DNA from 3 places in the Aurantimonas sp. A3-2-R12 genome. Region 1 is predicted to be linked to each of the others. Evidence: predicted binding sites of a transcription regulator. Region 1 holds the regulator's gene; each other region holds the start of a gene.
What was found. Region 1 encodes LexA, which represses DNA repair genes until DNA is damaged. Its sites were predicted from a motif close to TGTTCNNNNTGTGTTCNG; they were not measured.
Positions count from the first base shown of each region.

Region 2: the regulator LexA is predicted to act here: its motif matches at 1,681-1,698, upstream of recA (recombinase RecA).
Region 3: the regulator LexA is predicted to act here: its motif matches at 1,479-1,496, upstream of VSX60_RS01580 (glycosyl transferase family 2).

Region 1 is NZ_JAYXIH010000001.1:9,146-12,421, forward strand. Features, by position in the region: gene VSX60_RS00055 (hypothetical protein) at 1-860, shown strand, start outside; gene lexA (transcriptional repressor LexA) at 1,458-2,189, opposite strand; gene VSX60_RS00065 (molybdopterin molybdotransferase MoeA) at 2,233-3,276, opposite strand, start outside.
Region 2 is NZ_JAYXIH010000034.1:34,778-38,053, forward strand. Features, by position in the region: gene alaS (alanine--tRNA ligase) at 1-376, opposite strand, end outside; gene recA (recombinase RecA) at 543-1,619, opposite strand; gene VSX60_RS16420 (carbohydrate kinase family protein) at 1,784-2,752, shown strand; gene VSX60_RS16425 (pseudouridine-5'-phosphate glycosidase) at 2,752-3,276, shown strand, end outside.
Region 3 is NZ_JAYXIH010000002.1:92,780-96,055, reverse strand. Features, by position in the region: gene VSX60_RS01590 (ribonuclease HII) at 1-91, opposite strand, end outside; gene VSX60_RS01585 (PA0069 family radical SAM protein) at 264-1,421, opposite strand; gene VSX60_RS01580 (glycosyl transferase family 2) at 1,561-2,073, shown strand; gene moaB (molybdenum cofactor biosynthesis protein B) at 2,077-2,625, opposite strand; gene VSX60_RS01570 (4-(cytidine 5'-diphospho)-2-C-methyl-D-erythritol kinase) at 2,644-3,276, opposite strand, start outside.

The DNA.
Region 1 (3,276 bases):
CCATCGCTTCGGCAACCGAACACGCTCACCTGCTCAGCCGTGGCTACAAGAAAGTGTCGGACTATGAAGGATCCTCGGCCGATCGAATGCTTGGAAGCCGTGCTTACTATTTCGCCCCAATATCCGGATTAGCACCCTTCAGCCAGGGTGCTCTGCAGACAGTCCATCAGACAGTGTCAGGTATCGATCCCGAGACCGGTTACAGCGTGGGCGAAATCATGGGCGGACGGATCAGTGAGATGAACCAGGTCCGGTTGATCGAGCGCCAGATCGGGAGCCAACGCCAGACGAGTGAAAATCTCCGACCGATCTTCGATGATAACGGTAAGGTGACCGCCTATGAACGGACGGCGGATGTCTCCAAGCTGACCAGTCTGCATCGCAGCACGGATCTGGCGCAGATGATCGGTGTCTGGCGGTGTCGTCAGATGGAAGAGCTCCTAGCCGTGAAAGTTAATGGTGAGTTGGTCGACCGCCTATATGAAATCTGGGAGAGGGACAGAAAGCTCGGCAAACAAAACGAGTTCGTCAACATCGCTCGACTTAGAGATAAAGACAAGGATGATAGCATCCTAGTCGACGCAGCCAAGATTATCCCGCCCCAGACACGCGATTACATCAAGTGGGTGTTCGGGCGTGACGATTTTTGGGTTCGTCGAGACATGGTGCTCGACACTTTCGGCAAACGTCAAGCCTCTATTAGGGATCGATTCACCGACGCCAATTTCGAGAGTTTGGCCGTGGGTATTCTGGGAAATAAAGCGTTTCCAATACTGGTTCGCTCAGAGAAGAGCATTCAGGACCTGAGTGCCAATGTGAAGAACCCAATCAAGTGGTTATTGCGCGGACGGCGAACGTAATTTCAGTCTCGTTCCAGCCTTCGAGCAGACGGTCCGACACTGGCTAATTGGGCGATCCCTCCATGTCACCGCCTAATCAGCGCAACAGGTAGCGTCCGATTTCTCGTAGCCATAGTCAGACCAAACATACCCGTGTGCCGCTCATAACATGGGATTGCTACGCGCTAAGAACACAATGTGAACGAAGGCTGTTTTGCAAGAAATCCGCTAAATGCCTCAAACCGGCTGTGGCCATTTCGGCATAACAATTCGGATTTGCAGGTGATTTCAGGAAAACTGAGGTTCGATGTGGCGCCCTTAGCAGGGGAGCGCCTTCGACCACTCGGCCACCTCTCCGAGGACGCAGATACCTGCGCGACGGGCCCGGTGCAAGGGAGGCAAGAAGAAAACCCGGTGAACATGATCGAAAGGCACCCCGCGGCCATTCAAACCGGACACCGCGAAACCTCGCCCCGACCCGGGAACGATCCACACGCGCTTCCTTCGCGGCGCCGTCAAGGCTCTGCGCGGCGCGGCCTGGTTCGCGGCTCAAGCAGCAGCTGGCACAGGTCGAAAAGTTGGCTCCGCGGGATCGGTTGCCAACTGTCGGTCCGGCCTTCAGTATTTGCGGATGAGCCCGACCAGCCGGCCCTGAACCTTGACCCGCTCGGAGCCGAAGATCCGCGTTTCATAAGCCGGATTGGCAGCCTCCAGCGCAATCGTATTGCCGCGCCGGCGAAACCGCTTCAGCGTCGCTTCCTCCTCGTCGACCAGCGCGACAACGATCTCCCCGGGCGTCGCTGTGTCGGCGCGGCGAATCACCACCGTGTCGCCGTCGAGGATTCCGGCTTCGATCATCGAATCGCCCTTGACTTCCAGCGCATAATGCTCGCCGCCGCCAAGCATATCCGGCGGCACGGCGAGGGAATGGGTGGTGTGCTGGATCGCCGAAATGGGAACGCCCGCCGCGATCCGGCCCATGACCGGAATCGAGACTGTGGCCGGTTCAGGCGGTCTCGTCGTCGCGCGTCGGGAAATCGGCTCAGACGTCTTGCGTGCCGCGTCGCGGCTTCCTTCGATCACGCTCGGCGTAAACCCGGCGTGGCCGACGGGGGCAGGGCGGTCCTTCTGCATCGCTTCGGGCAGCTTGAGGATCTCCAGCGCTCGCGCGCGATTGGGCAGGCGCCGAATGAAGCCCCGCTCCTCAAGCGCGGTAATCAGGCGATGAATGCCGGATTTCGACCGAAGCTCCAGCGCGTCCTTCATCTCGTCGAAGGAGGGAGGCACCCCGCTATCCCTCAGCCGTTCGTGAATGAACGACAAAAGGTCGTGCTGCTTGCGTGTCAGCATCGAGGCGACTCCCTAAAACAAAACCTGAACAAACCTATCTGTTCTAGTTGTGTTCCGCAAGACCCTTCCATTCGTCGAGCACAACGTAGCGGCAAGCCTCCCCCGCGCTCGCCGGAGCCGCCGAAGACGGCCGCACGAGCAAAGCATCGGCCTGCGCGTAGGTGGACAGGAGGGAGGAATCCTGGCGGGGCAGCGGAATGACCCGGACGACGCCGTCTTCTCGAGCCTCCAGCCGTGAGCGAACGAAGTCGGTCCGCAGGCCATTTTCAGGCATCGGCGCGCCGAGCAGCCCATGCCGGTAGAGCTGGCGATCGGGAAAACCCGCCAACCGGCGCACCAATGGAATCAGGAACAACCGCGCGGCGACCATGGAGGAGGCCGGATTGCCCGGCAGACCGACGATCGTCAGATCGCCAAGCCGCCCCGCCATCAAGGGCTTGCCGGGGCGCATCGCGACCTTCCAGAAGTCGAGTCCGACGCCGCGGTTGGCGAACACCTTGCCGACCAGGTCGTGATCGCCGACCGACGCCCCGCCGATCGTGACGAAGACATCCGCCCGGTCCCGGATGGAATCGCTCAGGCGCGCGTCGATCGTGGCGACGTCGTCGCCAGCGATCCCGCAGTCGATCGCATCGCCGCCGGCGCCTACCACCATCGCCGCGACGCCGTACGGGTTGGAGGCGACCAACTGCGAGGGACCGAGCGGCTCGCCGGGCAGCACGAGTTCGTCGCCAGTTGCGAGGATGGCCACCTTCGGCCGCGCCAGCACCGTCAGCGCGGGGTAACCGCAGCTCGCCGCAAGCGCGATGGCGCCGGGCGTGAGCAGGGCGCCGCGGGTCAACAACGTCTCGCCCGCAGCGAAATCGATACCGGCTGCCCGGATGAATTGGCCGGGTTCGAGCGAAACCGTCGGGCGTACGGTGCCATCGACTACAACGCGGGCGTCTTCCTGGATCAGGATCGCATCCGCACCTTGCGGCACCGGCGCCCCGGTGAAGATTCGCGCCGCTTCACCGATTCCCACCTGGCCGTCGAAGGCGCGCCCGGCGGCGGATTCGCCGACGACCCGCAGGGTCTCGAACGGCGA
Region 2 (3,276 bases), on a different contig from region 1:
GCATCCGGTCCGCCGGCAGATCGAACTCCTTGGTGATCAGGTTCCAGGCGAGCTCGATCGCCCGAGCCTTGAAATAATCGCCGAAAGAGAAGTTCCCCAGCATCTCGAAGAAGGTGTGATGGCGGGCGGTATAGCCGACATTGTCGAGGTCGTTGTGCTTGCCGCCGGCGCGCACGCATTTCTGCGAGGTGACGGCCCGGGAGTAAGGACGCTTCTCCACGCCGGTGAAGACGTTCTTGAATTGCACCATCCCGGCGTTGGTGAACATCAGCGTCGGGTCGTTGCGCGGCACCAGCGGCGAGGACGCGACCGGCTCGTGGTCGTTCTTCGCGAAATAATCGAGAAACGCGGACCGGATTTCGTTGACGCCACTCATGAATGCGACCTTCGGAAAACTGACGGAAAAACACGGCCGGACCACGCAAAGAAGCGCCTCCGATCCCTATCGAAGGCGCTTTGTACAGAGGCCCGGAAGCAGTGTCCATCAAGCTCCGGTTCGCCGGCGCGCATCTCAGCGACGGCCGCGACCGGAGCCCGGCGGTTCAGCCCTCGTCGGCACTGTCCTCGCCGCCGGGATCGACGAGCAGTTGCTCGGCAATCAGGCCGGCGTTCTGGCGGATCAGGGCCTCGATCTCATTGGCGACACTGGGATTGTCGCGCAGGAAATTCTTCGAATTCTCGCGCCCTTGCCCCAGTCTCTGACTGTTGTAGGAGAACCAGGCGCCGGATTTTTCGACAATCCCGGATTTGACGCCGAGATCGATGAGTTCTCCGGTCTTCGACACGCCCTCGCCATACATGATGTCGAATTCAACCTGCTTGAACGGCGGCGCCAGCTTGTTCTTGACGACCTTGACCTTGGTCTGGTTGCCGACGACCTCGTCGCGGTCCTTGATCGCGCCGATACGGCGAATGTCCAGACGAACCGAGGCATAGAACTTCAAGGCGTTGCCGCCCGTGGTCGTCTCCGGCGAACCGAACATTACGCCGATCTTCATGCGGATCTGGTTGATGAAAACGACCATGCATTTAGAGCGGGAGATCGAACCGGTCAGCTTACGCAGCGCTTGGCTCATCAGTCGCGCCTGCATGCCCGGCAGGGAATCGCCCATCTCGCCCTCGATTTCCGCCCGCGGCGTCAACGCCGCGACCGAATCGATGACCAGCACGTCGATCGCGCCCGAGCGAACCAGGGTGTCGGTTATCTCCAAGGCCTGCTCGCCGGTATCGGGCTGCGAGATCAGCAGATTCTCCAAATCCACGCCGAGCTTCCTGGCATAGACCGGGTCCAGCGCGTGTTCGGCGTCGACGAAGGCGCAGATCCCGCCCTTCTTCTGGGCCTCGGCGATCGTATGCAGGGCGAGCGTCGTCTTGCCCGAACTTTCCGGCCCGTAGATCTCGATGACCCGGCCTTTCGGCAGCCCGCCGACACCGAGCGCGATGTCGAGTCCGAGCGAGCCCGTCGACACGGTTTCGATCTCGACGATCTTCTCGTTCGCGCCGAGCCGCATGATCGAGCCCTTGCCGAACGCCCGCTCGATCTGCGAAAGCGCGGCATCGAGAGCCTTGTTCTTGTCCAACGAATTTTCCTCGACGAGACGGAGTGTGTTCTGTGCCATGGAGACGGGACCTTATTCCACGCGTTGGACGGGGGTGCAATGATGCGGCCTGAACCAAACGTGTACGCTATTTGTTCTCATTGGGCAAGCCCATATTCCTGGTTTGTTCCGGTTTATCGTCGCAAGCCGAATCGCAGTCCGCTCTCACTGTCTGTTAAAGTTTTATGAAGAAGTCCGGAATTTCATCTCATTCCCTCTCCGTCTTCGTTGTCGGTGCGGCCCATATCGACCGGCGCGCCAAGGCCGATGCGCCGTATCGTCCCGCCGCGTCGAACCCCGGCCGCTTCTTCGACATGCCGGGCGGTGCCGCGTTCAACGCCGCCTTGACGCTGGACGCGCTCGGTTGCGCGGTGGTGCTGCAAAGCGCCAGGGGCGGCGATTCCGACGGCTACCGAATTGCCCAGGCAATCGCCGCTCGCAAGTTCACCGATGTCTCCATCACCTGGATCGACCGGGCGACACCAACCTATACGGCCATATTGGACGACCGGAGCGAGCTTGTTGCCGGCGTCGCGGACATGGGCCTTTACGATCTCCTGGTTCCGCGCGTGTTCACGCGGCGGCATGTCAGGGCAGCGATAGATGAGGTCGACGCATTGCTGGTCGACGCGAACCTGCCGAGCGGATCGATCGACGCGCTGGCGAAGGCCGCCGGCGGGCGTCCCATCGCGGCGATAGGTGTCTCGCCCGCCAAAGTTCGCCGCCTGCACGGGGCAATTCGCTCGCTTTCGGCGCTGTTTCTTTCGCATGCCGAGGCGGCAAGCCTGGTCGAGGCCAGTTCTGGCACGAGCCCCAGGCTCCTCGCCGAACTCCTGATCGAACTCGGTGCACGGCGCGCCGTCATTACCGATGGACCGAGGCAAGTCGTGGTGATTGACGGAGAGACGATCGCCTTCCAGGAGCCCCCCGTCGTGATTCCAAGGGACGTCACCGGCGCCGGGGACACGCTGGCCGCAGCCGCGCTCGTCGGCCTTTGCGAGGGGCGTGAATGGATCGATTGCGTCCGCGCGGGCCTGGTAGCGTCATCGATCCGGATTTCTGTCGATCCGTTTCCGCCACGCGATTTCTCTCGACTGATCCAGGAGGGCGCCGCGGCTCTGCCAGATCCTCATTTACCGGAAAGGTCGCTGTGATGTCCGTGACGCTCCCGTTCAGGTCCTCTGCCGAGGTCACTGATGCGATTCGCAGCCGACGGCCAGTGGTGGCGCTGGAATCGACCATCATCACCCACGGCATGCCCTATCCACAGAACCGCGACATGGCCCGCAATGTCGAGGCGATCATACGCAAGCAAGGCGCCGTCCCAGCGACCATCGCGGTTCTGGATGGGCACTTGGTTGTCGGACTCGACGACCAGGAACTGGACGCACTCGCGACGACCCGGGATGCGATGAAGCTGTCGCGGGCCGACCTTGCCTATGCCGTCGCCACGGGGCGAACCGGCGCGACCACGGTCGCTGCGACGATGATCGCCGCCGATCTCGCCGGGATCGGCGTCTTCGCCACCGGCGGTATCGGCGGCGTTCATCGCGGCGCCGATACGAGCTTCGACATTTCCGCCGATCTGGAGGAGCTTGCGAGTACGCCGGTTATCGTGGTTTGCGCCGGGGCGAAGGCGATTCTCGATCTCAATAAAACCCTGGAAGTCTTGGAGACA
Region 3 (3,276 bases), on a different contig from region 1:
CGATGTGCCGCAAGCCGCGTGCGATCAACCCCGCTTCCCGGACATAGTCGGGACCTGCCCGTCTAGCGACCTTGCGGCGCGCGGCGGGCATGAAAGGAACCGGAGAATCGGAGGAACGGCGAGCCATGATGCGGCAAGACTCGCGCATTCTCCGATTCTCCACAAGTCTCGCCGCGTCCCGGGGGAAGAACCGGCGAGTGCGCCGGACCGCGAGGGGCTGGCGGCCAGACGATCGAGCGGGGAAAAGTCTCCCCGGGGTGGGATCAGAGCAGCGCCAGTTGGACGCCGGCCCCCTTCGGCGGCGTGAACCGGTCGCATCTGAGTTCGGTGCGCGTTTCGTTGAGACCCAACCGCCGGGCCGTCATTTCGAAGCGTCGCCGAATCTGGAACGCATAGGGTCCGGTGCCGCGCATCCGCTTGTTCCACTCGGCGTCGTAGTCCTTGCCGTCACGCATCGAACGCAGCAGCGCCAAGACGTGCCGGTAGCGATTGGGGTAATGGCGCAGCAGCCATTCCTTGAATAGCGGCGAGACTTCGAGCGGCAGCCGCAAGAGCACGTAGCCGACCTCGCGTGCGCCGGCCGTGTTGGCCGATTCGAGCACACGTTCGATTTCCGAATCGGTCAGGCCGGGAATGATCGGCGCCATCATCACCATCGTCGGAATGCCGGCCTCGCTGAGCGTCTTGACCGCCTCGAGCCGCTTTGCCGGGGTCGCCGCGCGCGGCTCCATCGCTCTGGCAAGTGTCCGGTCGAGGGTGGTCACCGACAGGGCGACCTTCGCCAATCCCTTCGCCGCCATGCGTTGGAGAATGTCGATGTCGCGCAGGACGAGGGCGGACTTGGTGACGATCCCGACGGGATGGTTGGCGGCTTCCAGCACTTCGAGAATTTCGCGCATGATCCGCCAGGTCTTCTCGACCGGCTGATAGGGGTCGGTATTGGTGCCGATGGCGATGGATTTCACCTCGTAGCCTGGCTTGGAAAGCTCTCTTTCCAGAAGCTCGGCGGCATTCGGCTTGGCAAACAGCCTGGATTCGAAGTCCAGCCCGGCGGAGAGCCCCATATAGGCGTGGGTCGGCCGCGCGAAACAATAGACGCAGCCGTGCTCGCAACCCCGATACGGATTCACCGAACGGTCGAACGAGATGTCGGGCGAACTGTTGCGGGTGATGATCGTCTTGGGTTTTTCGACCTGGACGTCGGTCTTGAACGCCGGAAGTTCGTCGAGACTGTTCCACCCGTCGTCGACGGCGCTGCGCGCGAAGGGCTCGTAACGGCCGCTCGGATTGATCCCCGCGCCACGCCCGCGCCGCCGCTCGAAGCCGATCCGCAGACCCGATTCGGCGACGATGTGATTGGCGATATCTATGCCGTCAGGGGCGGCGAAAGCCGCGCGATCGGCGCTCTTGATGTCCTGCATGGTCGGAACCTTCCGGCTCGCTCGTTCGATGTATGAATAGAGTCCTAATTCGGAAATGAGAACAATACAAGAACAAAAAAGTTCCACCGCTGGTTTTTGGGGGCAGGCTCGGCTAAGCGGGGATATGCTCAGCGTGTTGATGGACTGCGGACCGGACGACAGACAGCTTGCGGCGAGTCTCGCCACGCTCATCCCGGGCGCGGTCGAGGGCGTCGTTCGCGAGGTCGTGCTGGTCGATCGGGGAATGGGGCCTGCGGCGCGCAAGGTCGCCGATCACGCCGGCTGCCGGGTGGTCGCGGAGGAGGAGTTCCGCGTGGCGATCGAGACGGCCAAGGGGGATTGGCTGCTGCTGATGGAGCCCGGCGCCCGGCTGATGCCAGGATGGATCGGCGCCGTAACGGACCACGGCGAGGATGTGGCGCGCGGAACGGCGAAGATCGCGACGGCGCGTTTTCGCCGAGCGCGGATGGACCGGCCGAGCTTCCTGCAGCGGTTCCGGCAGATTCGCACCGCGCTCGCCGAGGGCTTCCTTGTGCAAAAGCCGCAGGCGATCGGCCTCTCCAGGCTCGCCTTCAATCTGGAGGAGGTCGCCAAGGGCGTGGCGGTCGAGCGTCTGGCGGTGGAGATCAGGCCAGCGCTCAAGACAAAATAGCTCTCAGGCGTTGCCGCCGCCGCCACGGCGCAGATGTTCGTCGAGTCGGGGCATGATCTCGACGAAGTTGCATGGCTTGTGCCGGTAGTCGAGCTGCGCCTTGAGAATATGGTCCCATCCGTCGCGACAGGCGCCCGGCGAGCCGGGCAGGGCGAAGACGAAGGTGGCGGCGACGACTCCGCCAGTGGCGCGGGATTGGATCGTCGAGACGCCGATCTTGTCGTAGGAAATCCGGTGGAAGACGGCGGAAAAGCCGTCCATGCGCTTTTCGAACAGCGGCTCCAGAGCCTCCGGCGTGACGTCGCGGCCGGTGAACCCCGTGCCGCCGGTGGTGATGACGACGTCGACGTCGTCGCGTTCGCACCAAGCGGTGACGACGTTGCGGATTTCCTCGATCTCGTCGCGGACGATCTTGCGGTCGGCGAGGCGATGACCGGCCTCTTCAAGCCGGGCGACGAGAACGGAGCCGGACTTGTCGTCGTCGATGGACCGCGTATCGGACACGGTCAGGACCGCGATCGACAGAGGAATGAAGGGTTTGTCCGTGCTCATGTCGCGCAAATCCTCGTCTCAGTTCGGTCCCGACACCCACCAGCCGGGACAGGTCGATTCGATCCGGCTTCGCGCCCGTCGCATGTGTCCCGCGTCCTCGAAGAGGCCGAAGACCGTGGCGCCGGAGCCGGACATGCGGGCGAAGCGGGCACCTTCGGCAATAAGCCGTTCGCGCACGGCGTCGATCGTCGGGACCATGTCCACCGCCGTCGGCTCCAGATCGTTGCGGGTCTGCGAAAGCCATGTGGCGAGTGCCGCAATATCGGGGAATCCGCCCGGCGGCAACGGGGGCAAGGCCGGGTTGTCGCAACGTGGCAGCTTCGCGAACACCGCGGCGGTCGACACCGGCTCGCGCGGGTTGACCATGAGCAGGGGCAGGGGAGGAAGAACCGCCAGCGGCGACACGGTTTCGCCGATCCCGGTAACCAGCGCGGCCCGCCCGTCGAGGCACATCGGCACATCGGCGCCGAGCGCGATCGATTCGTGGGTAAGGCGTCGCGCCGCATCGGGCACGCGATCCGCGATAATCCGAAGAAGCGCCGCCGCATCCGCCGATCCGCCGCCGATGCCGGCAGCGACCGGAAGTCGCTTGTCGAGGTGGATCGCGAGCGGCGGCAGCGCCAAATCCCGTTCGGCTAGCAATGTTCTGGC